DNA from 2 places in the Streptomyces sp. NPDC058691 genome. Region 2 is predicted to be linked to the other one. Evidence: riboswitches for the same ligand, from Rfam matches in the RefSeq annotation. Region 2 holds a riboswitch; the other holds the start of a gene.
What was found. Region 2 has a riboswitch for cobalamin ahead of ACFWVC_RS15205 (cobalamin biosynthesis protein). Riboswitches for the same ligand answer to the same signal wherever they lie in the genome.

Region 1: linked by a shared signal. The riboswitch ahead of ACFWVC_RS05520 (ribonucleoside-diphosphate reductase subunit alpha) and the one ahead of ACFWVC_RS15205 (cobalamin biosynthesis protein) in region 2 are both predicted to bind cobalamin.

Annotation. Positions count from the first base shown of each region.
Region 1 is NZ_JBHXSO010000005.1:71,347-86,082, reverse strand. It holds gene mctP (monocarboxylate uptake permease MctP) at 1-780, shown strand, start outside; cobalamin riboswitch at 1,010-1,139, shown strand; gene ACFWVC_RS05520 (ribonucleoside-diphosphate reductase subunit alpha) at 1,265-3,667, shown strand; gene ACFWVC_RS05515 (ribonucleotide-diphosphate reductase subunit beta) at 3,667-4,677, shown strand; gene def (peptide deformylase) at 5,019-5,639, opposite strand; gene ACFWVC_RS05505 (tetratricopeptide repeat protein) at 5,713-6,684, opposite strand; gene ACFWVC_RS05500 (HD-GYP domain-containing protein) at 6,916-8,100, opposite strand; gene ACFWVC_RS05495 (HD domain-containing phosphohydrolase) at 8,172-9,536, opposite strand; gene rsrA (mycothiol system anti-sigma-R factor) at 9,667-9,981, opposite strand; gene ACFWVC_RS05485 (sigma-70 family RNA polymerase sigma factor) at 9,978-10,640, opposite strand; gene ACFWVC_RS05480 (alpha/beta family hydrolase) at 10,872-11,516, opposite strand; gene ACFWVC_RS05475 (SOS response-associated peptidase) at 11,565-12,380, opposite strand; gene ACFWVC_RS05470 (M50 family metallopeptidase) at 12,435-13,130, shown strand; gene aroA (3-phosphoshikimate 1-carboxyvinyltransferase) at 13,229-14,575, shown strand; gene rsgA (ribosome small subunit-dependent GTPase A) at 14,580-14,736, shown strand, end outside.
Region 2 is NZ_JBHXSO010000018.1:48,784-63,519, forward strand. It holds gene ACFWVC_RS15170 (VOC family protein) at 356-772, shown strand; gene ACFWVC_RS15175 (hypothetical protein) at 794-2,173, opposite strand; gene ACFWVC_RS15180 (alpha/beta hydrolase family protein) at 2,310-3,422, opposite strand; gene ACFWVC_RS15185 (class II aldolase/adducin family protein) at 3,481-4,176, opposite strand; gene ACFWVC_RS15190 (NAD(P)/FAD-dependent oxidoreductase) at 4,293-5,684, shown strand; gene ACFWVC_RS15195 (anion permease) at 5,820-7,046, shown strand; gene ACFWVC_RS15200 (hypothetical protein) at 7,088-7,303, shown strand; cobalamin riboswitch at 7,449-7,579, shown strand; gene ACFWVC_RS15205 (cobalamin biosynthesis protein) at 7,633-8,619, shown strand; gene ACFWVC_RS15210 (cobyric acid synthase) at 8,616-10,127, shown strand; gene ACFWVC_RS15215 (putative cobaltochelatase) at 10,180-12,198, shown strand; gene cobO (cob(I)yrinic acid a,c-diamide adenosyltransferase) at 12,198-12,803, shown strand; gene ACFWVC_RS15225 (cobyrinate a,c-diamide synthase) at 12,797-14,149, shown strand; gene ACFWVC_RS15230 (cobalamin biosynthesis protein) at 14,461-14,736, shown strand, end outside.

The DNA of each region.
Region 1 (14,736 bases), on a different contig from region 2:
ACCACCGTGCTGCCGCTGTACTCGCTGATGCTCGGCCTGCTGGCGATGCTCGGCTTCATGGCGCTGGCGAGCGGGGTCGGAGCGGGGATCACGGGCTACAACGGGCAGCTGGCGATCCCTCAGCTCTTCGAGAACATGTTCCCGTCCTGGTTCGCGGGCGTGGCCTTCGCCGCGATCGGCATCGGCGCCCTGGTGCCCGCCGCGATCATGTCGATCGCCGCGGCGAACCTGTTCACCCGCAACATCTACAAGGACTTCATCAAGCCGGACGCCACCCCGGCGCAGGAGACCCAGGTCTCCAAGATCGTCTCGCTGCTGGTCAAGGTCGGCGCGCTGGTCTTCGTCCTCACCATGGACAAGACGGTCGCCATCAACTTCCAGCTGCTGGGCGGCATCTGGATCCTGCAGACCTTCCCGGCCCTGGTCGGCGGACTGTTCACCCGCTGGTTCCACCGCTGGGCGCTGCTGGCCGGCTGGGCGGTCGGCATGGTCTACGGCACGTGGGTCGCCTACGGGGTCGCGAGCCCCGCCCAGAAGCACTTCGGCGGCTCATCCGACACCATCCCGGTCATCGGGCAGATCGGCTACATCGGCCTGACCGCCTTCGTGCTCAACGTGGTGGTCACGGTCGTCCTCACCGTGGTCCTGCGGGCCGTCAAGGCGCCCGAGGGCGTGGACGAGACGACGCAGAAGGACTACACCGCCGACGCCGGCGAGCCCGGCGTGCAGCGGGATCTGCCGGGGGATCACCCGGATCTGCCGGTCGCCGCCGGCCACTGACGGCCGGCTCCGGCCCACGGTCACGGGCCGCCGCCCTGGGACGGGGCGGCGGCCCGTCGTCATGCGGTCCGCGCCCGCTCGGGCCGGCGGAAGGTACGGCGGTACGCCTGCGGGGTGGTCCCCGTCCAGCGCGCGAAGTGGTGGCGCAGGTCCACGACCGGCACGCCTGAACCGGGCAATCTGTAACCGCCCCGACACAACATCTGGTGGCGTCACGAGCGGGCGCCACTAGATGTATGCTCAACTCCGCTGTCGCCGCAGGGGAAGCCGGTGGGAATCCGGGACTGCCCCGCAACGGTGTGCGGGCGCCTTGAGGCATGCCCGCGAGTCCGATACCTGCCGACGGCACCGTCCGGCGCGCCGTCCGGACGGTGAAGTGTCCGGGCCTCGCGGGTTGGGCCGGCGGACGCGCCGCGGCATGCCCTGCCCTGCGTGCGCCCCGTCATTCCTCCCGCGTCGTCGCCGTACGAGGGAGAGAGCACACGTGACCATCGCGCCCGCCGCACCCGTCGCCACATCGGAGCCGGCCTCAGCCGGCAGCGACCTGCTGCGCATCCTGACGGAACTGACCGCAGACCTCCCCGACACCGACCCCGGCCGGGTCGCCGCCGCCGCCTTGCGCGGCCGCAGCGCCGCCGCGGACGAGGCGGAACTGCGGGCGCTGGCCACGGAGGCCGCCGCCGGGCTGATCTCGGAGGACCCCCAGTACTCGCGCCTGGCGGCCCGGCTGCTGACGACCGCCATCGCCGAGGAGGCGGCCGGCGAGGGAGCGGTGTCCTTCTCCGCCTCCATCGCCGTCGGCCACCGCGAGGGCCTGATCGCCGACGGCACCGCCGAGTTCGTCGCCACCCACGCCGCCCGGCTGGACGGCCTGGTCGACGCCGCCCTCGCCGGCCGCGCCGACGACCGCTTCGGCTACTTCGGCCTGCGCACCCTGCACAGCCGCTACCTGCTGCGCCACCCGATCACCCGCCAGGTCATCGAGACCCCGCAGCACTTCATGCTCCGGGTGGCCTGCGGTCTCGCCGAGGACCACACCACCCGCGCGCTGGACGAGGTCGCCGCGCTCTACGGACTGATGAGCCGGCTGGACTACCTGCCCAGCTCCCCCACGCTCTTCAACTCCGGTACCCGGCACCCGCAGATGTCCTCCTGCTACCTGCTGGACTCCCCGCTGGACGAGCTGGACTCGATCTACGACCGCTACCACCAGGTCGCTCGGCTGTCGAAGCACGCCGGCGGCATCGGCCTGTCGTACTCCCGCATCCGCTCCCGCGGTTCGCTGATCCGCGGCACCAACGGCCACTCCAACGGCATCGTGCCGTTCCTGCGCACCCTCGACGCCTCCGTCGCCGCCGTGAACCAGGGCGGCCGCCGCAAGGGCGCGGCCTGCGTCTACCTGGAGACCTGGCACGCGGACATCGAGGAGTTCCTGGAGCTGCGCGACAACACCGGTGAGGAGGCGCGCCGCACCCACAACCTCAACCTGGCGCACTGGATCCCGGACGAGTTCATGCGCCGCGTCGACGCCGACGGCGACTGGTCGCTGTTCTCCCCCGCCGACGTGCCCGGCCTGGTCGACCTGTGGGGCGAGGAGTTCGACGCCGCCTACCGCGAGGCCGAGGCCGCGGGCCTGGCCCGCAGGACCCTTCCGGCCCGCGAGCTGTACGGCCGCATGATGCGCACCCTCGCGCAGACCGGCAACGGCTGGATGACCTTCAAGGACGCCTCCAACCGCACCGCCAACCAGACCGCCGAGCCCGGCCGGGTCATCCACTCCTCCAACCTCTGCACGGAGATCCTGGAGGTCACGAACGACGGCGAGACCGCGGTCTGCAACCTCGGCTCGGTCAACCTCGCCGCCTTCGTCCTCGCCGGCGCCGCCGATCGGCACGAAACCGGCGCGGACGTCATCGACTGGGAGCGGCTGGACGCCACCGTCCGCACCGCCGTGACCTTCCTCGACCGCGTGGTGGACATCAACTTCTACCCCACCGGCCAGGCCGCCTCCTCCAACGAGCGCTGGCGCCCGGTGGGCCTGGGTGTGATGGGCCTGCAGGACGTCTTCTTCAAGCTGCGGCTGCCCTTCGACTCCGCGCAGGCCACGGCGCTGTCCACGCGGATCGCCGAGCGCATCATGCTCGCCGCGTACGAGGCCTCCTGCGACCTGGCCGAGCGCCACGGCCCGCACCCGGCCTGGTCCGAGACGCGTGCCGCCCGCGGCGTCCTGCACCCCGACCACTACGCGACCGAGGCGAACTGGCCCGAGCGCTGGGACGCGCTGCGCGCCCGCGTCGCCACGACCGGCATGCGCAACTCGCTGCTGCTCGCCATCGCCCCGACCGCGACGATCGCCTCCATCGCGGGCGTCTACGAGTGCATCGAGCCGCAGGTCTCCAACCTCTTCAAGCGCGAGACGCTGAGCGGTGAGTTCCTCCAGGTCAACTCCTACCTGGTGGACGAGCTGAAGAAGCTCGGCGTCTGGGACGCGCAGACCCGCGACGCCCTGCGCGAGTCCAACGGCTCCGTCGAGGGCTTCAACTGGATCCCCGCCGACGTCCGCGCCCTGTACCGCACCGCCTGGGAGCTCCCGCAGCGCGCCCTGATCGACATGGCCGCGGCCCGTACGCCGTACCTCGACCAGAGCCAGTCGCTCAACCTCTTCATGGCCGCGCCCACCATCGGCAAACTCAGCTCGATGTACGCGTACGCCTGGAAGCAGGGCCTGAAGACGACGTACTACCTGCGCTCCCGCCCGGCCACCCGCATCGCCCAGTCCGCCCGCGCGGCCGCCCCGGCGATCATCCCCGTCCAGCAGGCCACGCCCGACGCCGACGCGATCGCCTGCTCCCTTGAGAACCCCGAGTCCTGCGAGGCCTGCCAGTAATGAGCTCCACCAAGAACCTGCTCGACCCGGGCTTCGAGCTGACCCTGCGTCCGATGCGCTACCCGGACTTCTACGAGCGCTACCGCGACGCGATCAAGAACACCTGGACCGTGGAGGAGGTCGACCTCCACTCCGACGTCGCCGACCTCGCCAAGCTCTCGCCCGGCGAGCAGCACATGATCGGCCGCCTGGTCGCGTTCTTCGCCACCGGCGACTCGATCGTGGCCAACAACCTCGTGCTGACGCTCTACAAGCACATCAACTCCCCCGAGGCGCGGCTGTACCTGTCGCGGCAGCTCTTCGAGGAGGCCGTGCACGTCCAGTTCTACTTGACGCTGCTCGACACCTACCTCCCCGACCCCGAGGAGCGCGCGGCCGCCTTCGACGCGGTGGAGAGCATCCCCTCCATTCGCGAGAAGGCGCAGTTCTGCTTCCGCTGGATGGACTCCGTGGAGTCCATGGACCGCCTGGAGAGCAAGGCGGACCGCCGCCGCTTCCTCCTCAACCTGATCTGCTTCGCGGCGTGCATCGAGGGCCTGTTCTTCTACGGCGCCTTCGCCTACGTCTACTGGTTCCGGTCCCGCGGCCTGCTGCACGGCCTGGCCACCGGCACCAACTGGGTGTTCCGCGACGAGTCCATGCACATGGACTTCGCCTTCCACGTGGTCGACACCGTCCGCCGGGAGGAGCCCGACCTCTTCGACGAGGAGATGGGCAAACAGGTCACCGCCATGCTGGAGGAGGCCGTCGAGGCCGAGTTGCAGTTCGCCCGCGACCTGTGCGGCGACGGCCTGCCCGGCATGAACACCGACTCCATGCGCGAGTACCTGCAGTGCGTCGCCGACCAGCGCCTGGTGCGCCTCGGCCTGCCGGCCCGCTACGGCTCGGAGAACCCGTTCTCCTTCATGGAGCTGCAGAACGTCCAGGAGCTGACCAACTTCTTCGAGCGCCGCGCCTCCGCCTACCAGGTGGCGGTCGAGGGCTCGGTCTCCTTCGACGACGACTTCTGATCCGGACCGCGGGACGGGGCTGCAGGCGGCAACGGCCGCCTGCAGCCCCGTCGTTCGTCAGCCGGCCAGAATGCGGTGACCCGGAGGACGCCGGGCTCGTACTCCCAAGCCCGGCTCACTCACCCACCGCCGCGCGGGCCTCGCCGAAAACGGCCCGGATCTCGGCCATGGCTGCTCCATCCCGGCAAGGCGGTGAGGTGCCACCAGCGCGAGCGCCGCGCGGAGTGCGTCGGGCGTTCTCTCCGGCCGTGCGATGAGCACTTCCCCGTGGTGCCCGGGCCGGGTGGTCATCGTGCGGCGCTCCTCGGGATACCGCGGTTCAGCCTGTCCGCGGCGGCGGCTCAGTCGTTCGGGACGGTCTCGTACTTCGGCGTCAGCTCTGCCATCTGCTTCAGCGCGTCCTTGCGGTCGCGCTTGGAGAGCCGGTCGATGTAGAGGTAGCCGTTGATGTGGTCCGTCTCGTGCTGGAGGCAGCGGGCGAAGAAGCCGGTGCCCTGGACGACGACGGGGTTGCCGTGCAGGTCCTGGCCGCGGCAGACCGCGAAGTCGGGGCGCGGGAGTTCGGCGTAGGCGCCGGGGACGGACAGGCAGCCCTCGTTGCCGTCGTCGAGGACGCGCCGCGCGGCGGGGAGCTCGTCGATGACCGGGTTGACGACGTGGCCGACGTGGCGGACGCCGTCGTCGTCCGGGCAGTCGTAGACGAAGACGCGCAGGTTCACGCCGATCTGGTTCGCGGCGAGACCGACGCCCTCCGCGGCGCGCTGGCTGGCGAACATGTCGTCGATGAGGGCGGCCAGGTCGTCGTCGAAGGACGTGACCGGGTTGCACGGGTGGTGCAGGACCGGGTTGCCGACGACCGTGATGGGACGGGCCGTGCCGCGGGCGCGGTGGGCCGCCTCACGCTCCTCGGCGTCCGTCACGTCGTCGGTGAATGCGGTCTGCTCGGTGTCCTGCTGCGACATGGTCCGTCGTACGCCTTCCTGGGGCCTGCTCCAACGCTGGATAGCCCATCAAGGGTACGTGCACCCGAGCGGGTCAGCAGACCTCTTCGAGATCACGCCAGTCCCGGGTGTCCGGGCTGTCCGCCACCCAGCTGTCCAGCAGCCCGCGCACCAGCCCCACGGGGGCGGCGATCCCGCACTCCCGCTCAGGGGCCCACAGGGCGCCCGGGCTGCGGTGGCTGAGGTGCCCGGGGTGGCCCGGCTCGCCCTGGTCGTGGGGGTCGCGGGAGGCGTCGGAGCCGTCGTCGGTGGGCATCCGGCTCTCCGAGCACGTGCGGCACAGCAGCCGAACGGAGGACGACCAGTCCTCGGCGGCGTAGCCCGCGTCGGCGGCCAGCTGCTCCAGCGCGTCGCGATCGGCCTCGGTGGCCGCCTCCAGCAGCACCAGCCAGGTCGGCACGGGAGAGGGCGCCCACAGCTCGATCTCGTCGAAGACCGGATACGTCGCGCCGTCGGCGGTGCGGCGCTCGCCGTGCGGCACGCCGTCGTGGAGGACGACCTCGCCCCAGCGGCGCCCGGAGGAGGGCAGCGGGATGCTCAGCACCTCGATCCGGGCCGGGTCGAGCCGGCGGCCCCACACCACCTCGGCCTCGCCCTCAGGGGAGAGCCGCACGGTGGAACTGCCGAGTTCCATGTCGATCGGGCCGGTGCCGGCGGTGTCGGGCCGCAGGCCGTAGGCCTGCCAGGCGCGCCGGGCCAGCGGCCAGTCCTGCAGCGCGGTGGCGGCGATGCCGACGTTCCACCAGTCGGGGGCTCCGGGGGCCCGGTCGAGGAGGGCGACGGCCCGCAGGCCGGTGGTGCGGGCCTGCTCCCAGTCGTGCCGGAACTTGTGCAGCAGTGCGAGGTTGTACCAGGACTCCGAGCGCCAGGGCTCCAGATCCGCGGCGCGGATGAGGAGCGCGCCGGCGTCCTCGTACCGCCCGTCGCTGATCAGGGTGAACGCGCGATCGGTCGCCTGCCGCCAGGTGGCGGAGGGCCGATGGCGTGCCCTGCCGAAGATCCTCAAGGTGTCCCGCCTGCCGTTCGCTTTCGCTGGTGCTCCACGGTGCCCCGTCCGTCCCCCCACGTCCCGTGCTCAGCGGTGCTCATCAGTCCTCCTTGCCATCGGCAGGGCCTGTCACACACGGCCGGGCTTGTCGGTTTGGCAGCATGGGCGACATGCGTGCCTCTTGGGCGCTCTGCGCCCCTGCGGGCATCCAACCATGCCCCTTGGTACGCCCGCTCATTACCGGCCGGTTCACTGCCCTCCCCTGGCAATGACCCTGGTCAGGGCCTCGACCACGCGGGGGTCGTATTCCTGGGCGGTGTCCAGGCGCAATCGTTCCAGCGCCTGCAGTCCCCGGCCCACGGCGGCCCCGCCCCCGGCCAGGTCCTCGTAGGCGTTGGCCGTACGCACGATCCGCCCGGCGAGCGGCTGTTCGCGGTAGGGATCGGCCTGGGCCTCCACGATCCTGGCGACTTCCTCCGGCGCCCCCGTCCGGCGTACGACGGCCGCTCCCAGCAGGGCGATGCGGCGGCGTTCCGCGGGGTCCAGGGGCACGGTCGCGCCACCGGGTACCGGGTCCACAAGGGAGAGTTGGCCGATGTCGTGCAGGAGGGCGGCGTGCTCCACTGCGGCCAGCGCCCGTCCGCCCAGGCCGAGTTCCCTGCCCAGCGCGTGACTGAGCGCGCCGACCCGGCGGGCGTGGCCGGCCGGGGTGTAGCCCGCGAGGTCGGTGGCGCGGGCGAGCGAGGCGACCGTCGCATGCCGCGTCGCCCGGATCGCCGCGTGGCGCCGGAAGGCGGTCTGCGTCAGGAGCAGCGGCACCGCGCACACCGGTACCGCCCACAGCCCCGCCGCCTGCACCGCCTGGGCCAGCACCGCCCCGCCCGCGCACACCGCCGACCCCACGCCGGGCAGCGCGGCCACCTCGTCCCTCAGCACCGGCGTGAAGGGTTCCCTCGTACGGGCGGCGGTCAGCCAGGCGGCCAGGACGGCGTCGCACAGGATGGTGCTGGCGAGCAGCAGCACGGCGTACACCGGGTGGCCGCCGCTGCCGCCGTACAGCGGCTGCGCGCAGGCCGCCGCGAAGCCGGTGGTGAGGACCCGCCGGGCGGCGGCGTCCCACGTCCCGCCGCGCACCCGTCCGGCGAGCACGGCGCACCCGACGACCGTGACCACGACGGGCACCGCCTCCGTGCCCACCAGCGCGTACCCCAGCGCCCCGGCGAACGCCACGGGCGCCGCCTCGCGGCCGTCGGCCTCGGCGACCCGGAGCACCTCGCCGACCACGATGAGCGCGCCGAACACGGCGGCGGACGCCGGGTCGGCCACCCCGTGCACGGCCGTCCACCCGAGCCCGGCGGCACCGGCCGCGAGAGCGAGGGCGTGCACCACGTGCGCGACCGACGGGGTCCGCCGGCGGTGGTGGCGGCGCCGCAACAGCCCGGCCGCGGCGGCCACCGCGTCTGCCGCCGGTGTGGCGCGCCGGTGCCCCCGGCCGCCCGGTACGGTCACGCCCGCCGCCCCTTGCCCGCGCGGCGGCCGGGCGCGCGGTCCGCGCCGCCGTGACCACGGGCGTGCCGGCGGGGCGCGACGACCCGTCCGGCCACCGGGGTGACGTCGGCGGGACCGGGAGCGGCGAAAGGTTCCGGCTCGTCCGTGGTCAGCGCGGGGTTCCAGCCGTCGCGGTCCACGACGCGCACCAGCGCCTCCACCATCTCGGGGTCGAAGTGGCGGCCGGAGCACCGCCGTAGTTCCCCCAGCGCCTCGCCGACGTCCCGGGCGGGCTGGTAACTGCGCGCCGACGTCATGGCGTCGAAGGCGTCGGCCACCGCGACGACGCGGGCCGAGGAGGGGATGGCGTCGCCGGCCAGGCCGTGCGGATAGCCGGAGCCGTCCATGCGCTCGTGGTGGTGGAGGATCGCCGACCGGGCGTCGTCCAGGAAGTCGATGCCGCGCACGATGTCGTGGCCGTAGCCGGGGTGGAGTTCGATGATGCGGCGTTCCTCGGGGGTGAGCGGGCCGTCCTTGCGCAGCACGCGCGTCGGGACGCCGATCTTGCCGATGTCGTGCAGGATGCCCGCCAGCCGCAGGGCCTCCACGCGGTCGGCCGGCAGGCCGATCTCGCGGGCGATCAGGGCCGAGGCGCGGCCGACGCGTTCGCTGTGGCCCCGGGTGTAGCGGTCCTTGATCTCCACGGCCTGCACCAGGGCGCGCACCGTGGCCTGGTGGGTGGCGCGTTCCCGCTGCGCCTGCTCGGCGACCCAGCGCGCGATGTGGGTCGGCAGCAGCGCCAGGACCGCGGCGAGGCTTCCGTACGGCCCCTGCCAGAGCACCGCGGCCAGCAGGCCCACCAGCGCGTACGTGAGGTGCGGTGCGAGGGAGCCGAGCAGGGCGCCGCGCCACGCGGGGACCGCGGGCACGCGTTCGGCGGCGACCAGCACCCCGCCGGTCAGTGCGGCCGACACCAGCCAGAACGCCAGTGCCGCGCCCGCGGCGGGGAGCAGCAGCCCCGGCAGCCGGTCGGGCGGGCCGTCGTCGAGCAGGCCGCGCACTCGGGCCGCCGCGTAAGCGGCCAGCGACAGCTGTGCGGCGTGCCACACCCGGCGCACCCCGCGGGGTTCGCCCCGTACCGGCGCGGCCAGCGCGCCGGGCACCGCCACGAGGGCGGCCGCGCCCGGCGGCAGCAGCAACGCGGCGGCGAAGACCACCGGCGGCAAGGGCGCGCGGGCCAGCTCACCGGCGAGGTACAGACCCGCCAGGAGAGTCGCGGTCAGCCAGGGAACGCCGTCGTACGGCGCCGTGACGAGCGCGCCGCAGGCCGACAGCACGACGGTGGGCAGGTAGACCCGCGCCACCGGCGGAAGTTCCCGCACCACCCGCATCGCACGCACGTGACGAGGCTAGGGGCGCGGCCGCCACCCGGCGGGAGAGCCGCCGCGATTCCCGCCTTCGGGTGATCCCGCGTGACCTCCCGCGATACGGGTGGGACTTCCGAAACGCGCCCTAGGAAGCCGCGGTGGTCGCGTCGCCGCCCTCGAGCGGGCTGGGGACCGGCGCGACCTCGCCCTCGCGGATCAGCTCGATCCGGGTGAGGACCTTGGACCGCAGGTCCGTGGGCACGTCGTCCTGGCCGCAGCAGCGCTTGACCAGCTTCTTGACGGCCTGCTCCAGTCCGTACTTCTCCAAGCAAGGGTGGCACTCGTCGAAGTGCTGCTTGAACTTGGCGCAGGCGTCGTCGGACATCTCGTTGTCCAGGTACTCGTAAAGGTGGTCGAGTACCTCGGAGCAATCCGTCTCATGCGCGTTGCCGCAGCTCATGTGCCCGAGCCCTTCTCGTCTCCCGCGCCCGCCGGAACGAGCCCGCGCTCCCGCGCGTAGTCCTCCAGCAGCGAGCGCAGCTGCCGCCGCCCCCGGTGCAGACGGGACATCACCGTACCGATGGGCGTACCCATGATGTCGGCGATCTCCTTGTACGCAAAGCCTTCGACGTCCGCGAGATACACCGCGATCCGGAATTCCTCCGGAATGGCCTGCAGTGCCTGCTTCACATCGGAGTCGGGCAGGTGGTCCAGCGCCTGGGACTCGGCGGAGCGCAGGCCCGTGGACATGTGCGACTCGGCACGCGCCAGCTGCCAGTCCTCGATCTCCTCCGTGCCGCTGCGCTGGGGCTCGCGCTGCTTCTTGCGGTAGGAGTTGATGAAGCTGTTGGTGAGGATGCGGTACAGCCACGCCTTGAGGTTGGTTCCCTCGCGGAACTGGTGGAAGGACGCGTACGCCTTGGCGTACGTCTCCTGGACCAGGTCCTCGGCGTCGGCCGGGTTGCGGGTCATGCGCAGCGCCGCCGAGTACATCTGGTCGAGGTACTCCAGGGCGTCCCGCTCGAAGCGCGCACTGCGCTCCAGGTCCGATTCCTGGGATACCTGGACCTGCTCGTGTACCTCGGACGTACTGTCGTCGGTGCCGCTGACCGGACCCACCTCCTCCACGACGGTCACGGGGCCATACACGGACCCCACGCCATCGGAGGATATCCCGGGCGGGATCGGTGCGCTGGTCGTGCCCGCCGTACCACCCGTCGCCGGCCACTCGGGCCAGGCCAGGTAAGGCGCCTCGGCACGGGCGCGGCATGCGGCTGTCGCCATGCGGCTTCCTCACTGTACGTACGAACTTTCGTCTGGACGCCTGGCACAACACGGCCCGACCGCGGCTCATTCCCGGAGCGGCGGAAGGTCCCCCAGCCAGCCCAGTACGGCGTCCGTGAGGATCGTCACAGCCTCCTCCTGGCCGAGGTCCGCGGACTTCGGCACGGCGAACCCGTGGTCGGCGAAGGGCACCTCCACCGGCTCGTGGCCGGGCGGGAACTCCTCGGGCCGCCCAAAGGGGTCCCGGCCGCCCTGGACGACCAGGGCCGGGACGCCCGCGCCGGTCAGCTCGTCGACGCGGGACCTCTCCGGCTTGCCGGGCGGGTGCAGCGGGAAGGACAGCGCGAGCACCGCGACCGCGCCGAGCGCGTCGGCGGTGCGGCAGGCCACCCGCGCCCCCGCGCTGCGGCCCCCGGCGACGACCGGCAGGCCGGGAGCGGCCAGGGCGGGCCACAGGGCGGTCCAGGCCGCGTCGAGGGTCTTCGGGGCGGGCGCCAGCTTCTTGCCGGCCACCCGCCACGGCTGCTCGACCAGGGCGACGGTCCAGCCGTGCGGCGGCAGGGCCTCCGCCAGCGCCCGCAGGTCGCGGGCCTCGATGCCGCCGCCCGCGCCGTGACCGAGCGCGACGACCGCGCGGGCCCCGCGCGCCCGGTGCCAGGTGATGCGGGCGTCCCCCACCGGGGTGGGCACGGTCTCGACCGTGTCGGAGATCACGTTCACCGTCGCAGTCTGCCACCGCGGACTCTCAGAGGACGGTTCTCAGAACAGCGTCTCCTCCTCCGGCGCCTCGATCGGCTCCACCAGCTCGGGCCCGTTGTTGCGGACGTTGCTGACCTCGGTGCGCACCGGGTGGGCGCGCAGCAGCCCGTGTCCCGGCGGCACGAGCAGTCCGCGCAGCGCGCCGGGGTCGGTACGGGCGGGGTCCAGCCAGGCGTCCCACCGGTCGGGGGTCAGCCACAGCGGCATGCGGGGGTGGATGTCGGACAGGGCGCGCGGGCCCCGGGGGCGCGCGTCGGCGTCCGCGAAGGGCTCGGTGTCGGCCTCGGTGGTGATGACCGCGCAGGTGACCCACCAGGCGCGCGGGTGGGCGTCGGGCAGGGTGCGGTCGCGCCAGAACTCGTAGAGCCCGGCCATCGCGAAGACCGAGCCGTCCGCGGGGGTGACGAAGTAGGGCTGCTTGCGGGGCCGCTTCCTCCTGCCCTGCTCCTCCAGCTGCCGCTCGTCCGTGCCGGTGACCCACTCGAAGTAGCCGTCGGCGGGCAGCAGGCAGCGGCGGGAGGCGAACGGCCGCTGGTAGGAGGGCTTCTCGTGCACCGTCTCCGCCCGTGCGTTGATCATCTTCGCCGCGCCGTCGGGGGACTTGGCCCAGCTCGGCACCAGACCCCAGCGCAGGGCGCGCAGTTGCCGGACGATCTCGCCGGTCTCCTTGTCGGGGCGTTCCAGCACCGCGTAGGTGCTGTCGGTGGGAGCGACATTCCAGTTGGGGTCCAGCGCCTCGGTGGCGTCCCATTTCCGCACGTCGAAGAGGTCGACGAGGTCCTCGGGCCGCCGGCTCGCTGCATATCGGCCGCACATGAGTGCCAGATTGCCACGGCGCGGGCACAGCTCGCCGTCGTAGGGTGCGGAACCGTGCAGCTCATCGACTCCCTCTTCGGCACCCAGCCCGCGCCCTCCGCCTGGGTGGTCGGCGCGACGGCCGCCGTCGCCCTGGCCGCGGTCCTCCCGCACGGCATATGGCGGCTGTCGCGCAACGCCGTCACCATCGCGCACGAGGGCGGCCACGGCCTGGTCGCGCTGCTGTCCGGACGCCGTCTGCAGGGCATCCGGCTGCACTCGGACACCTCGGGGCTGACCGTCTCCCGCGGCAAGCCGTACGGCCTCGGCATGATCCTGACCGCCGCGGCCGGCTACACCGCGCCCTCGCTCCTCGGGGCGGGCGGCGCGCTGCTGCTGGCGGCCGGGCACATCACGCTGCTGCTCTGGGGCGCGACCGCGCTGCTCCTGCTGATGCTCGTCATGATCCGCAACGCCTACGGGGTGCTGACGGTCTTCGTCACCGGCGCGATCTTCCTCCTGGTGTCGTGGCTGACCGGGCCGCAGGTGCAAGCGGTCTTCGCGTACCTGGTGGTGTGGTTCCTGCTCCTCGGGGGCGTGCGCCCGGTGCTGGAGCTTCAGGGGAAACGGCGCGGGGGCGCCGCGCCGAGCTCGGACGCGGACCAGCTGGCGCGCCTCACCCACACCCCGGCCGCCCTGTGGATGCTGCTCTTCTACGCGGTGGCGCTGTTCTCGCTGTTCGGAGGCGGACGCTGGCTGCTGGGCCTGTAGTCCCTCTGTAGCCCTTGCGGGCGGACCCCTGTTTCCGTCAGGTTTCGTCCGCTTTGTGCGCGATTCAGCCTCACGTTCAACCACTACGCTTGGTTTCCATGACCGGTACCCCCGCGCACACCGCCCTTTGGCCCGCACCGCACGCGTCCGCTCCCGTCGACGCCACGGTCACCGTGCCCGGATCCAAGTCGGTCACCAACCGCGCCCTGGTGCTGGCGGCCCTCGCCTCCGAGCCCGGCTGGCTGCGCCGTCCGCTGCGCAGCCGGGACACGGTCCTGATGGCCGAGGCGCTGCGGTCCATGGGCGTGCAGATCGACGAGGTGGTCAACCCCTACGGCGGCGAGGCGTGGCGGGTCATCCCCGCCGGGCTGCACGGCCCGGCGACCATCGACGTCGGCAACGCCGGCACCGTGATGCGCTTCCTGCCGCCGGTCGCCGCGCTCGCCGACGGCCCGGTGCGCTTCGACGGCGACCCCCGTTCGTACGAGCGGCCGCTGCACGGAGTGATCGACGCGCTGCGCGCGCTCGGCGCCCGCATCGACGACGAGGGGCGCGGCGCGATCCCGTTGACCGTGCAGGGCGGCGGGGCGCTGGACGGCGGGTCGGTCTCGATCGACGCGTCCGCCTCCTCGCAGTTCGTCAGCGCACTGCTGCTGTCCGGCCCGCGCTACAACCAGGGCGTCGAGGTCCGGCACACCGGCCCCACGCTGCCGTCCCTGCCGCACATCCGGATGACCGTGGAGATGCTGCGGCACGCGGGTGCGAAGGTCGACACCCCGGAGAACGGGGGCGAGCCCAATGTGTGGCGGGTCGACCCGAGCGCGCTGCTCGGCGTGGACGTCACCGTCGAGCCGGACCTGTCCAACGCCCAGCCGTTCCTGGCGGCGGCCCTGGTCACCGGCGGCCGCGTCGTCATCCCCGACTGGCCGGTGCGCACCACCCAGCCCGGCGACGCGCTGCGCGAGCTGTTCACCCGGATGGGCGGTTCCTGCGAGCTGACCGACGCCGGCCTGGTCATGATCGGCTCCGGACGGGTGCAGGGCATCGACGCCGACCTGTCGGAGGTCGGCGAGCTCACCCCGGGCATCGCCGCGGTCGCCGCGCTGGCGGACTCCGAGTCGGTGCTGCGCGGGGTCGGCCACCTCCGGCTGCACGAGACCGACCGGCTGGCCGCGCTGACCAAGGAGATCAACGCGCTCGGCGGCGACGTCACCGAGACCGAGGACGGCCTGCGCATCCGCCCGCGCCCGCTGCGCGGCGGCGTCTTCCACACCTACGACGACCACCGCCTGGCCACCGCCGGCGCGGTCCTCGGCCTGGCCGTGGAGGGCGTGCGGGTGGAGAACGTCGCCACCACCGGCAAGACGCTCCCCGACTTCCCCGACATGTGGACGGCCATGCTGGGCGCCACGCCCGCCGCCCCCGCGTCCCCGGTGCGGGTCTGAGCTCATGCGCCGCTACGGCAAGCACACCGACGAGGACGACGTCCGGTCCCGCCCGAACCCCAAGGGCAACCGGCCCCGCTCGACCATCCGCCCGAAGCACGAGGACGCCCAGGAGGGATTCGTCCTCACCGTCGACCGCGGCCGGATCACCTGCCTCGTCG
Region 2 (14,736 bases):
CGGCCGTCTAATGCGCGTGGAGTACTGCCATGCGTCCAGTCTACCGGGGGCGCCGTGGTGGCCCCGCAAACGGTTTTCGGCCGCCGGGGCCGGAGGGCGCACCCCTGCGCCGCGCGGGAGCGCTGCAGGCAATGGGGGACACGCGGTTCGACGACGACGACGCGCCGCTCGGCACCTCCGGGGCCGGGCGACCGGCGAGACCGGTGCTGTCGGCGGGTGGTGGGCCGGCGTTCCGCCGGGGCGACCCGCCCGACCTGCGGCGACGCGTGCGCGAGGGGCGTTGTCGGACCCCCCTGCCACACTGAGATCCACATCACATCGGTGCGAACGTCTCCGGAAGGGGAGGGTGATCACCATGGCAGGCAACGGAGCCGCGCCCACGGTCTACCCGACGCTGCGCTACAAGGACGCGAAGGCCGCCATCGCCTTCCTGAAGGATGCCTTCGGCTTCACGGAGGTCGCCGTCCACGAGGGCGCCGACGGCACGGTGCAGCACGCCGAACTCGCCTACGGCAACGGCCTGGTGATGCTGGGCAGCCGGCAGTCCGGCACCCCGTTCAGCCGGGTCGCCGGGGACCTCGGCGCCGTCTCGGTGTACGTGGTCGTCACCGACACCGACGCCCACCACGCACGGGCGGTCGCGGCGGGCGCGGAGATCGTGCTGCCGCTCACCGACCAGGACTACGGGTCGCGGGACTACACCGCCCGCGACCCGGAGGGCAACCTCTGGTCCTTCGGCACGTACGCGCCGCGGATACCGGCCCAGGCGTAACCGGGGCCGGCGCGGCGGGTGTCACTCCCCGCCGGTGTGCACCTGGAAGGCGGCCCGGCGCATCGCCTTGGCGAGCGCGGGGTCCGGGTGGGCGGCGGCGAGGGCGACGAGCACTTGGACGGTGCGCGGGTGCCCGGCCACGCGGAGCTCGTCGAGCAGACGGGACACCGAGCCCTGGAGGGCGGAATCGAGGTGCCCCACCAGCAGGTGGCTCTCGCCGTGGTCGGCGACGGCCGCCGCGGTGTCCACCCACAGCCAGGTGGCCTCCTCGCGGGTGAGCAGGGCCGCGACGTCCTCGGGGTCGTCGCCCTCGTGCTCGGCGAGCCACATCAAGGCGTAGGGGCGCAGTCCCGGCTCGTCCACGACATGCCGCACGGCGGGCTCGGCGGCGCCGCCGACGACGCGCAGCGCCTCGAAGGCGAGCCCGCGCAGCAGGGCGTCGTCACCGCGCGCCACGTCCAGGAACTCCGCGACGGCCTGGGCGACCGGGCGGGCGGCGAGCCACGCCTTGTACTCGTCGCGGGCCGCGCCCGGGGCCATGCCGATGCACGCCTTGAGCATCTCCTCGGCGGAGTGCTCGAAGTGCCCGGCCGGGCCCTGGGCGGCGACGCAGATCTGCTCCAGCTTGACCCAGACCGCCCAGCTGCCGAGCGGGGTGATGGTGACCTCGCCGGGGCGGGCCGGGTCGCGGGGCTCCAGGGCGCCGACGCGGGCCAGCGCGTCCAGCGTCCAGTCCAGGAGAGGGGGCAGGTCGTCACGGCCGCCGCCGGCCGGGGGCTCGTGGCGCTCCGCGCGTAGCTCGTCGACCCGCTGGCGGAGCAGATCGAGCAGGGCCGACACCGCGACCGGCCCGGAGGAGAGGTGCAGGAGGGAGAGCAACTGGGGGGCGGCCTCGACGACTTCGGCGACGAGTGCGGGGTCGGCGCCGGCGCACGCCGGGTCGAGTGCCGCGGGATGCGCCAGCGACCAGGCGTCGAAGAGCGCGACCCAGCCGCGCAGCACGGCGGTGTCGTCGCGGTCCCAGGCGCGCAGCCGCCAACCCGGGCGCGCGGTGCCGCCCTTGTGGAGTTCGATGAGACCGGCCAGCCGGGCCCTGTCCCAGGCGGCACGGACCTGATGGGCCGTCAAGGAGAGTGCGGCGACGGCCCGGCGGACGTCGGCGTCCCGCAGTATCCCGGCCGTGCCGGGGGCGGCACCGGCGGCGGGGTCGGCCCAGTGGGCCAGACGGACCGCGTCGGCGAGTTCGGTACGTGCTTTCCTGGCCAGCTCCGGCAGCGCAGGGATTCCTTCCGGCGGCCTCGGCGGGCGGTTTCGGCGCGTCGCGGCGACACGGCGCGCGGCGGCCAGGGGCCTGCGCGGGACGAGACGCAGCGGAGTGTCTCGCGGGATACGGGACGTCACGGGAGCAGTCTTGCGGGTGAGCACCCGGAAACCCAAACGAGCGTCCCTCCCCGCCACCCGGTGGCACGCGATTTGCCAGAAGATATACCGGTTTATCCACTCCCGCAGGAGAGAACGCGAGAGAAGGCGAGGGGGATCAGAGGAGGGGGGTGAGGAAGCGCCGGACGGCCTCCTCGTAGGGTTGCGGGTCCGCGTTCCACATCGCCGCGTGCGAGGCGTCCTTCACCGGGTGCAGGATGACCAGATCCGGCCGGAGACGGGCGAGTTCGCGGGACGGGCCCCAGGGCGCGAGCGTGTCGCCCGGGCCGTGGAAGATGAGCGTCGGCACGCCCAGCCGGCCGGGTGCGGCGGCCTCGGCGATGCGTTCCGCGTGCAGGCCGGTGCGGCCCTCCGTGGCGCGTACGCCGAGCGGCAGCAGGACGCGCGGCGTGCCCCGGGCGGCCGCGGCGGCGCGTACCGTGCGCTGCCAGTTCAGCACCGGGGAGTCCAGCACCATGCCCGCGACCAGGGCGCGCAGCGGGGAGGCGCACGCCGCCCGGAGCGCCATCGTGGCGCCGGCGGACCAGCCGTAGAGCACCAGGCGGCGCGCGCCGTGCCGGACCGCGTAGCGCATGGCCGCGTCCAGGTCGCGCCACTCGGAGTCGCCGAGGTGCCCGATGCCGTCCGGGGACCGCGGCGCCCCCTGGTCGTTGCGGTAGGCGAGGAGCAGCGCGGGCAGCCGCAGCGCGTGCAGCGCGGGCAGCACGACCATGGCGTGCTCGCGGGTGGTGCCGAGACCGTGCGCGAGGACGACCCAGGTGTCGCGGGCGCCGTCGACGAACCACGCGGGCATCCGGCCTAGTTCGCCGGGGATCTCGACGTCCCGGTAGGCCAGGCCGAGCGCCGAGGCGGGGTCGCCGTCGTACACCTGCGGGGTGAGCCGGACCCGCTGCCCGGCGGCCAGGGTGCCCTGCCCGACGCGCAGCAGGCGCCGGGTCACCGAGCCGGGGGCGGTGGACAGCACGTCCCCGACGGTGGCGTGCACGCCGGGGCCCGTGATGCCGTGGATCCCGCGCCGGCCGGCGCCGAGGGTCCGGGTGAGGGTGACCTCGCGGTCGGTCGCCGAGTGCACCGTCAGCGACTCCGGGTCGGGGCCGTCGGTGCGCGGCTTCAGGGCAAGCTCCGATACATGCCGTCCGGCCGCCACCGCGGCCGCGCCGGCACCGAACGCTGTCGTGGCGGCCAGGGCCGCGGCGGTCGTCAGGCGCATCCGTTCCAGTGTCGGGGCGGGTGCGCGGGGCGGCCAGCGCTGGGCTCCGTCCGGGGAGCTACTCCGCGCCGTCCCCGACGCCGGACGGCTCGTCCCCGGCGCCGGGCTGCCCGTACTGGCGCAGCTTCTCGGCGACCCTGGCGAGCTCGATCTTCGACAGCAGGGAGGGCGAGAAACCCGCGACGGAGCGGGCGGCGAGCCAGACCTGGCACATCCACTCCAGCTGCGCGGTGCGGTCGTAGGCCTGCTCCAGGTCGTCGCCGTACACGATGGTGCCGTGGTTGCGCAGCAGGCAGCCGGTGCGGTCGCGAAGGGCGCGCAGCACGTTGGCGGCCAGTTCCTCGCTGCCGTAGGTGGCGTAGTCGGCGACGCGGATGCGCCCGCCGAGCGCGGCGGCCATGTAGTGGATGGCGGGCAGTTCGTAGAGCAGGGTGGAGACGGCGGTGGCGTGCACGGCGTGGGTGTGGACGACGGCGCCGGCGTCGGTGTTGCGGTAGATCGCCAGATGCATGCTCAGTTCGCTGGTCGGCCGCAGGGTGCCGAGCACCTGCCGGCCCTCCAGGTCGACGCCGACGGTGTCGTCGGGGCCGAGCCGGTGGTAGGGCACACCGCTGGGTGTGACGAGGACGAGGTCACCGCCCACCCGGACCGAGACATTGCCGGACGTACCGACCACCAGCCCGTCGGCGACCGAGCGGCGGGCCGTGTCCACGAGCTCCGACCAGGCCTTGCCCACCGTGTCCTGCACCGACATCCGTGCCACCTCCGGGCGCTGATCCTGACAGGTTGGGCGTTGCCGCGCGCTCCCGGGGCACAGTAGCGTCCCGGCACACCGTCAGACCGATCACCCTCACGAATTGCAGGGGCACCATGAGCACCGTCAACGGCGGCATCTCCTTCTGGTACGCGAAGTCCGGCGTCCCCGTGCCGCGCGAGCCGCTGCCGGGCGACGCGACCGCCGACGTGTGCATCGTCGGCGGCGGATACACCGGCCTGTGGACCGCGTACTACCTGAAGAAAGCCGTGCCCTTCCTGCGGATCGTCGTCCTGGAGCAGCGCTTCTGCGGCTACGGCGCCTCCGGGCGCAACGGCGGCTGGCTCTACAACGGCATCGCCGGCCGCGACCGCTACGCCGCCCTGCACGGGCGGGACTCCGCGATCGCTCTGCAGCGGGCGATGAACGAGACGGTGGACGAGGTGGTCCGGGTCGCCGCGGAGGAGGGCATCGACGCCGACGTCCACAAGGGAGGCGTCCTGGAGGTCGCCCGCTCCCCCGCCCAGCTCGCCCGCCTGCGGGCCTTCCACGAGGCGGAGGCCGCCTACGGCGAGAAGGACCGGCTGCTGCTGGGCGCCGCCGAGTCCGCCCGGCGCGTGCGCGTCGCGGGCACGGCGGGCGGCACATGGACGCCGCACGGCGCCCGGATCCACCCGGCGAAGCTGGTGCAGGGCCTGGCGCGGGCGGTGGAGGCGCTCGGCGTGGTGATCCACGAGTCGACCCCGGTGACGGAGATCAGGCCCAAACACGCGCTGACCCCGTACGGCAGCGTGCGCGCCCCCTATGTGCTGCGCTGCACGGAGGGCTTCACGGCGGCGATCAAGGGCCACAAGCGGTCCTGGCTGCCGATGAACTCCTCGATGGTGGTGACCGAGCCGCTGCCCGCCGAGGTGTGGGACACCATCGGCTGGGAGGGCCGCGAGACCCTGGGCGACATGGCGCACGCCTATATGTACGCGCAGCGCACGGCCGACGACCGGATCGCCCTCGGCGGCCGGGGGGTGCCGTACCGATTCGGGTCGCGCACCGACAACGACGGGCGCACCCGGCCGGAGACGGTCGAGGCGCTGCGCGCGATCCTGCTGCGCTTCTTCCCGGCCGCGGGACCGGTCGGGATCGAGCACGCGTGGTCGGGCGTGCTGGGTGTGCCGCGCGACTGGTGCGCGACGGTGGAGCTGGACCGCTCGACGGGGCTCGGCTGGGCAGGCGGTTACGTCGGCAGTGGCGTGGCCACGGCGAACCTGGCGGCGCGCACCCTGCGGGACCTGGTGCAGCTCGACTCGGGGCAGGGCCACGGCACGGAGCTGACGGCCCTGCCCTGGGTGCACCACCGCGTCCGCCGCTGGGAGCCGGAACCCTTCCGCTGGATCGGCGTGCACGGCCTCTACGCGGCCTACCGCGCCGCCGACCGGCGCGAGCAGTCCGGCCGCAGCGCCGCGACGGACTCCCTGGCCCGGGTGGCCGACCGGATATCGGGGCGCCGGTAACGATCCCGGGCCCTGGGCCGCGCACAGGCCCCCCGAACCTCCAGCACCCCACGGATCCCCATCGTTTACTTTCCGTTCATCCAGACTCCGTACGGTCGCCACCGCCACTGTCCGATCAAACGAATGCCTGGGTACATGGAACACATCACGCTCCTGATCGGAATCGTGATTATCACCGCACTCGTGTTCGACTTCACGAACGGTTTCCACGACACCGCCAATGCGATGGCCACCACCATCTCCACTGGCGCACTGGCTCCCCGGACAGCGGTGGCGATGTCCGCCGTGCTGAACCTCGTCGGAGCGTTCCTCTCCGTGGAGGTCGCCAAGACCATCTCCGGGGGAATCCTCGACGAGACCGCGGGGATCAGGCCCGAGGTGATCTTCGCCGGACTCGTCGGCGCCATCGTCTGGAATCTGCTGACGTGGCTGGCGGGGCTCCCCTCCAGTTCCTCGCACGCGCTGTTCGGCGGGCTGATCGGCGCCTCCGTCGCGTCCGCCGGATTCGGGGCGGTCAACGGCGACGCGGTCGTCATGAAGGTGCTCATCCCGGCCGTCTGCGCCCCGGTCGTCGCCGGGGTCGCCGCGCTGCTGGCGACCCGCCTGACCTACCGCATCGGCCGCGGCACCGACCCGGCCGCGACCGCCAAGGGCTACCGGGCAGGGCAGATCGCCTCGGCGGGACTGGTCTCCCTCGCGCACGGCACGAACGACGCCCAGAAGACGATGGGCGTCATCACGCTCGCCCTCATCGCGGGCAACGTCGTCGCCCCCGACTCCGACCCGCCGCTGTGGGTCATCGTCTCCGCGGGTCTGGCCATCGCGCTCGGCACCTTCATCGGCGGCTGGCGGATCATCCGCACCATGGGCAAGGGCATCACCGACATCCAGCCGCCGCAGGGCTTCGCCGCCCAGACCGGCGCCGCGGCCGTCATCCTGGCCTCCTCGCACCTCGGCTTCTCGCTGTCCACCACGCAGGTCTGCTCCGGTTCCGTCATGGGCGCGGGTGTGGGCCGCAAGGGCGGCGTCGTCCGCTGGAGCACCGCGGGCCGCATGGTCGCCGCCTGGGCGCTGACGCTGCCGGCCGCCGGCCTGGTCGCGGCGGGCGCCGCGCTCCTGGCCGACCAGAGCGACCTGGGCGTCACCGCGGTCGCCGTGCTGGCGCTCGCGGTGTGCGCGGCAATCTGGGTGGCCGCGCGCCGCAGGCCGATCGACCACACCAACGTCAACGCCGACGGCCTGGACGCCGGGGAGCCGGGGATCGTGACCGCGGCCATCGCCGTCGTGACGCCGCCGCCCGCGGGCACTCTCTCCCCCGTCACGAAAACCGCCGACACCGACCACGCCAAGGCCACCGCCTGAGGGCGGGCACCGCCCTACAGGTCCCGGAAGGACACAGCAGCATGCACATCGACTGGGCTGCCCTCGGCTCCGTCTTCGGCGTCAGCCTCGCCGTCACCGTCGGCCTCGTCGGCCTCTTCACCCTCGGCATCGTGGGCCTGTCGCGGCCGGCCGCGACAGGCGGCGGGCAGGGCGCCGTGGTGCGCGCGGGCGCGTACGCGTGCTTCGCGCTGTGCGCGGCGGCCGTGGCGTACGGGATCCTCCTGATCGCCGCCTGACGCCCCGCCAGGCGGTGTGAACTCGGCCTCAGCTCCCGGCCTTTCCGGTCGTGAGCTGGGGTTTCCGTCTTTCCCTGGCAATTCGGGGTGAGTTGACGGGCCGGATCGGCGCGTGGTGGTATCGGAACCGCCACACGGCGGCAGGAGAGGAAGTCCGGTGCGAATCCGGCGCGGTCCCGCCACTGTCACCGGGGAGCGCGCCTCCACCAGCGGCCACGGCCCCGTACCACGGGCCGGAAGGCCGGGGGTGCCGCCGATCCGGGAGCCAGGAGACTCTCACCGCCGGTCACGTCGATCCAGGGCGCGGACCCTGAGTGAGGACACCAGCGATGGGCGGCAACCGCCGTACACCCGACGCCGGCCCTGCCGCGCCCTCCGTCTTCGCCGCCGGGGCGGCCCTCGGCTGGCTGGCCGACCTCGCCCTCGCCGACCCGCGCCGCGGGCATCCTGTGGCGGTCTTCGGGCGCGCGGCAGGCGCATTGGAGCGCGCGTTGTGGCACGACCATCGCGGCCGGGGCGCCCTCTACACCGTGTTGTGCGCCGGGGGCGCCGCGGCGGCCGCCGCGGGGACCGCACGCGCGGTACGCCGCTCCCCCACCGCGTCGGTGGCCCTGACCGCGGCCGCGACCTGGGCGGTGCTCGGCGGTACGTCACTGGCCCGTGAGGCGCGGACGATCGGCGCCGCCCTCGCCGCCGGGGACACCGCGGCGGCGCGGGCCCGGCTGCCCCATCTGTGCGGGCGGGACCCGCAGGCCCTGGACGAGCGGCAGATGGCCCGTGCGGTCGTCGAGTCGGTCGCCGAGAACACCTCCGACGCCGTCGTGGGCGCCCTGGTGTGGGGCGCGTTGGGCGGTGTGCCGGGGCTCGTGGGCTTCCGGGCGGTCAACACCCTTGACGCGATGGTCGGTCACAAGTCGCCGCGCTTCAGCCGGTTCGGCTGGGCGTCGGCCCGGCTGGACGACGTCGCCGGCTTCCCCGGCGCCCGGCTGACCGCCGCGCTCACCGTGCTGGCGGGCCCCGACCGGCGGGGCGCGTGGCGGGCCTGGCGTGAGGACGGCGGCCGGCACCCCAGCCCGAACGCCGGTCCCGTGGAGGCCTCGTTCGCCGGGGCGCTCGGCGTACGGCTCGGGGGGACGCTGGCCTACGGGGGCCGGGTCGAGCACCGGCCCGTACTCGGCGCCGGCAACCGGCCGGTGGAGGTGGCCGACATCGAGCGGGCGGTGCGGTTGTCGCGGCGGGTGAGCGCGCTGGCCCTGGCGGTCACGGCCGGGGGCCGGCTGGCCTGGCACGGGCTCGCCCGGAGGGGGAACGCATGAGCGGCGGCGCGCTGTTGGTCGCGGGCACCACCTCGGACGCCGGCAAGAGCGTCGTCACCGCCGGCATCTGCCGCTGGCTGGCCCGCCAAGGCGTGTCCGTGGCGCCCTTCAAGGCGCAGAACATGTCGTTGAACTCGTACGTGACGCGCGAGGGCGCCGAGATCGGCCGCGCGCAGGCCATGCAGGCGCAGGCCGCACGCGTGGAGCCGTCCGCGCTGATGAACCCGGTGCTGCTCAAGCCGGGCGGCGACCGCACGAGCCAGGTCGTCCTGATGGGCCGCCCGGTGGGCGAGATGAGCGCGCGCGGCTACCACAACGGGCGCCGCTCGGAACTGCTGGAGACCGTCACCGCCTGTCTGGAGGAGCTGCGCTCCCGCCACGACGCCGTCATCTGCGAGGGCGCGGGCAGCCCGGCCGAGATCAACCTGCGGCACGGCGACATCGTCAACATGGGCCTGGCCAGGGCCGCGCGGCTGCCCGTGGTCGTCGTCGGCGACATCGACCGGGGCGGGGTCTTCGCGTCCTTCTTCGGCACGACCGCGCTGCTGAGCCGCGAGGACCAGGAGCTGGTCTGCGGCTACCTCGTCAACAAGTTCCGCGGCGACGTCTCGTTGCTGGAACCCGGGCTGGAGATGCTGCGCGGGCTGACCGGACGCCGCTTCTACGGCGTCCTGCCGTTTCGGCACGGCCTCGGCATCGACGAGGAGGACGGGCTGCGGATGTCGCTGCGCGGCACCGTGCGGGAGTCGAGCACGACGCCGCCGCACGGCGAGGACGTGCTGCGGATCGCCGTCGCCGCGGTCCCCCTGATGTCCAACTTCACCGACGTGGACGCCCTGGCCGCCGAACCCGGCGTCGTCGTGCGGTTCGCCGACCGGCCCGAGGAGCTCGCGGACGCCGACCTCGTCGTCCTGCCCGGCACCCGGGGGACGGTCAAGGCGCTGGAGTGGCTGCGCCGGCGCGGGCTGGCCGACGCGATCGTGCGGCGCGCGGCGGAGGGCCGCCCGGTGCTCGGCATCTGCGGCGGCTTCCAGATGCTGGCCGAGTCGATCGACGACCCCGTCGAGTCGCGGGCCGGTCTCGTGCCCGGCCTCGGCCTGCTGCCGGTACGGGTGCGCTTCGCGCCCGGCAAGACCCTGGCCCGGCCGTCGGGCAAGGCCTACGGAGAGACCGTCGAGGGGTACGAGATCCACCACGGCGTCGCCGACGTCCGCGGCGGCGACGAACCGTTTCTCGACGGCTGCCGCACCGGCTCCGTCTGGGGCACCCACTGGCACGGCTCCCTGGAGAGCGACGGCTTCCGCCGCGCCTTCCTCCACCGCGTCGCGGAAGCCTCGGGTCGCCGTTTCGTCCCGGCGCCGGACACGGCCTTCGCGGCGCTGCGCGAGGAGCAGCTCGACCGTCTGGGCGACCTCATCGAGGAGCACGCCGACACCGGCGCCCTCCTCCGCCTCATCGAGTCCGGGCCCCCGCCCGGGCTTCCCTTCGTCCCCCCGGGCGCGCCGTGACCCGCCCGCCCCGGTCGTACCGTGATGTCCGTTCCCACGAGGAGGCAGCCGCGTGAGCACCCCTTATCCCTTCACCGCGATCGTCGGGATGGAGGACCTGCGGCTGGCGCTGCTGCTGAACGCGGTGAGCCCGGCCGTGGGCGGCGTGCTGGTGCGCGGTGAGAAGGGCACGGCGAAGTCCACGGCGGTGCGCGCGCTGGCGGCGTTGATGCCGCGGGTGGACGTGGTCGCGGGCTGCCGCTTCAGTTGCGATCCGGGGTCGCCGGACCCGGCGTGCCCTGACGGGCCGCACCCGTCCGGCGCGGAGCCGGGGTCGCGGCCGGCGCGGATGGTGGAGCTGCCGGTGGGCGCGTCCGAGGACCGCCTGGTCGGGGCGCTGGACATCGAACGGGCGCTGGCGGAGGGCGTGAAGGCCTTCGAGCCGGGCCTGCTGGCCGACGCGCACCGCGGCGTGCTGTACGTGGACGAGGTGAACCTGCTCCACGACCACCTGGTCGACCTGCTGCTGGACGCCGCCGCGATGGGCGCGTCCTACGTCGAGCGGGAGGGCGTCTCGGTACGCCACGCCGCGCGGTTCCTCCTCGTGGGCACGATGAACCCCGAGGAGGGCGAGCTGCGCCCGCAGTTGCTGGACCGTTTCGGGCTGACCGTGGAGGTCCGCGCGTCGCGGGAGACCGACGAGCGGGTGGAGGTCGTGCGCCGCAGGCTGGCCTACGACGAGGACCCGGCGGTGTTCGCCGCCAAGTGGGAGGCCGAGGAGGGCTCGCTGCGGGCCCGCATCGCGGCGGCGCGGGCGCTGCTGCCCTCGGTCCGGCTCGGGGACGGCTCGCTGCGCCAGATAGCCGCGACGTGCGCGGCGTTCGAGGTGGACGGCATGCGCGCGGACATCGTCATGGCGCGTACGGCGACCGCACTGGCCGCCTGGGACGGCCGTACGGAGGTGACCGACGCGGACGTGCGGCAGGCCGCCCTGCTCGCGCTGCCGCACCGCAGGCGCCGCAACCCCTTCGACGCGCCGGGGCTGGACGAGGACAAGCTCGACGAGACGCTGGAGCAGCACCGCGGCGGGGACGACGACCCCGATCCCGAGCCTGACCCGGACCCCGGCCCGGACGGCGGCGGCGGCGGTGATGGCGACGGCGGCGGGCAGCCGCCTCAGGCCGACGGCGGCACGCCGGAAGCCCCTTCGGACACCGCCCCCGACAGCACCCCCGGTGCCGCGCCCGGCGCCGGTGCGCCCCGCGAGCAGGCGGCGGTGCCCTCGGCGGAGCCGTTCACGGCACGCGCACTGACCGTGCCGGGTCTCGGCGAGGGCGCCGCGGGACGCCGGTCCCGGGCCCGCACCGCGCACGGCAGGACCACGGGCGCCCGCCGCCCGCAGGGCACGCTGTCCAAGCTGCACCTGGCCGCGACCGTCCAGGCCGCCGCCCCGCACCAGCGGGCCCGCGGCCGCGGCGGCCCGGGGCTGGTGATCCGCCGGGACGACCTGCGCGAGGCGGTGCGCGAGGGCCGCGAGGGCAACCTCGTGCTGTTCGTGGTGGACGCCTCCGGCTCCATGGCGGCCCGGCGGCGCATGGGCGCGGTGAAGGGCGCCGTGCTCTCGCTGCTGCTCGACGCCTACCAGCGGCGCGACAAGGTCGGGTTGATCACCTTCCGCGGCACGGACGCCGAACTGGCCCTGCCGCCGACCTCCTCGGTGGACGCGGGCGCGGCGCGCCTGGAGAAGCTGCCGACGGGCGGCCGCACGCCGCTGGCCGCCGGTCTGCTCAAGGCGCACGAGGTGCTGCGCGTGGAGCGGCTGCGCGACGCCTCGCGCCGCCCGCTGCTGGTGGTCGTCACCGACGGCCGGGCGACCGGCGGCCCCGAGCCCCTGCCCCTGGCGTCGCGGGCCGCCCGCCTGCTGGCCGCGGGCGGCGTCGCCTCAGTGGTGGTCGACTGCGAGACCGGGCCGGTGCGCCTGGGGCTCGCGGGCGTGCTGGCGCGCGAACTGCGCGGCACCGCCGTGACGTTGGACGAGCTGCGCGCGGACAGCGTCGCGGCACTGGTGCGGGACGTACGGAGGGCCGCGTAATGCCACAGGGACAGCCGAGCGTCGTGCCGGAGGACGGGCTGACCACGCGCCAGCGCCGCAACCGGCCGCTGGTCATGGTGCACACCGGGACCGGCAAGGGGAAGTCGACCGCGGCCTTCGGGCTCGCGCTGCGGGCGTGGAACCAGGGCTGGCCGGTCGGGGTGTTCCAGTTCGTCAAGTCGGCGAAGTGGAAGGTCGGCGAGGAGCGGGCGCTGCGTGTGCTCGGCGCCTCCGGCGAGGGCGGCACCGTCGCCTGGCACAAGATGGGCGAGGGCTGGTCCTGGGTGCAGCGGGACATCCACGACGTCATGGCGAGTGAGGACGCCGCCCGTGAGGGCTGGGAGCAGGTCAAGCGGGACCTCGCCGCCGAGACCTACCGGCTGTACGTGCTGGACGAGTTCGCGTACCCGCTGCACTGGGGGTGGATCGACACCGACGAGGTGGTCTCGGTGCTGCGCGACCGGCCCGGCACCCAGCACGTCGTCGTCACCGGCCGCAACGCCCCGCAGCCGCTGCTGGACTTCGCGGACCTGGTCACCGAGATGGGCAAGGTCAAGCACCCGATGGACGCCGGCCAGAAGGGCCAGAAGGGCATCGAGTGGTAGCCAGGCTCGTCATCGCGGCCCCGGCGTCGGGCAGCGGCAAGACCACGGTGGCCACGGGCCTGATGGCCGCCTTCGCCGAGGCCGGGCTCGCGGTCTCCCCGCACAAGGTGGGCCCGGACTACATCGACCCCGGCTACCACGCGCTGGCCACCGGCCGCCCGGGCCGCAACCTCGACGCGTACATGTGCGGTCCTGAGCGGATCGCGCCGCTGTTCCTGCACGGGGCGCGCGGCGCCGACCTCGCGGTCGTGGAGGGCGTGATGGGGCTCTTCGACGGGGCCTCGGGGATGGGCGAACTGGCGTCCACCGCGCACGTGGCGAAGCTGCTGCGGGCACCGGTGGTGCTGGTGGTCGACGCCTCCTCGCAGTCCCGGTCCGTGGCGGCGCTGGTGCACGGCTTCGCCTCCTGGGACCCGGAGGTACGGGTCGCGGGCGTCATCCTCAACAAGGTCGGCTCCGACCGCCACGAGGAGCTGCTGCGCGACGCGCTGGACGGCGCGGGCGTGCCGGTGCTGGGCGCGCTCCGCCGGGACTCCGCGGTCGGCACGCCCTCGCGGCACCTGGGGCTGGTGCCGGTCGCCGAACGGCGCGCGGACGCCGTGGAGGCGGTCCGGACCCTGGCGGCGCGGGTGCGGGCCGGCTGCGACATGGACGCGCTGCTGGCGCTCGCGCGCAGTGCCCCCCCGCTCGCGGGCGAGCCCTGGGATCCGCGGGCGGCGATCGGCCCGGCCGGTCCCGCCGCCGCGGGCGGGCGGCCGGTGGTCGCCGTGGCGGGCGGCGCGGCGTTCACCTTCTCCTACGCCGAGCACGTCGAACTGCTCGCCGCCGCCGGGGCGGAGGTCGTCACCTTCGACCCGCTGCGTGACGAGCGGCTGCCCGAGGACAGCGCCGGACTGGTCGTCGGCGGCGGCTTCCCGGAGATGCACGCGCCCGAACTGTCCGCCAACGTGCCGCTGCGCGAGGCCGTCGCGGCCTTCACGGGCCCGGTGACGGCGGAGTGCGCCGGGCTGCTGTACCTCGCGCGCGAGCTCGACGGACGTCCCATGTGCGGGGTCCTGGACGCGACGGCCCGGATGTCGCAGCGGCTGACCCTGGGCTATCGCGAGGCGGTCGCCGTGGCGGACAACGTACTGGCGGCGGCCGGGACGCGGGTACGGGGGCACGAGTTCCACCGGACGGTCGTCGAACCCGGCGCGGGCGCCGTCCCGGCATGGGGGTTCACCCGGCCCGAGCGGCGTGTGGAGGGCTTTGTGCGGGGCGCCGTCCACGCGTCGTACCTCCATGTGCACTGGGCCGCCGAGCCGTCGCTCGCGCGGCGGTTCGTCGCGGCCTGCGCGTCCGCGTGAGCGTCCCCGCGGCCGAAGTGACGGCGCTCGTACGGCAAGTGCCGGCCGCCGCGGGCCCGGGCCACCCAACCGTCCCCGACATGGGCGGCCGTCGCGCCCCGCACGGCCGGGAGCGCCGGAGCGCCCTCGCGGTCGAAGGGGCCGCACCGGAGACGGAGCCCGGCTCCGACCCCGGGAGTACGGCCGCGGTGGCGCGCCGTCGCGGTCTCGCGACATGCAGCGGGCAACCAGCAGACCGGCACCCGTGCCGGAGCACCTCGGCCCGGGAGCGCGTCGGGCCGGGGCGGCGCGGGGAGGGCGGCGCGGCCGACGTGACCGTGGTCGTCGGCGTCGGCGCGAGCCGGGGCGTCCCGGCGGCCGAAATGCTGGCGCTCGTGCGGCTGGTACTGGCCGCGGCGGGCACGGGGAGCGCGTGCCTGGCGGCGCTCGCCACCCTGGACGCCCGGGCGCGCGAGCCGGGGATCGTGGCCGCCGCCGAGGCGCTGGGGGTGCCCCTGCTGGCGTACGACGCCGATACGCTGGCCGCCGTGGATGTGCCGACGCCCTCCGGAGCAGCACTGGCCGCCGTGGGCACGCCGTCCGTGGCC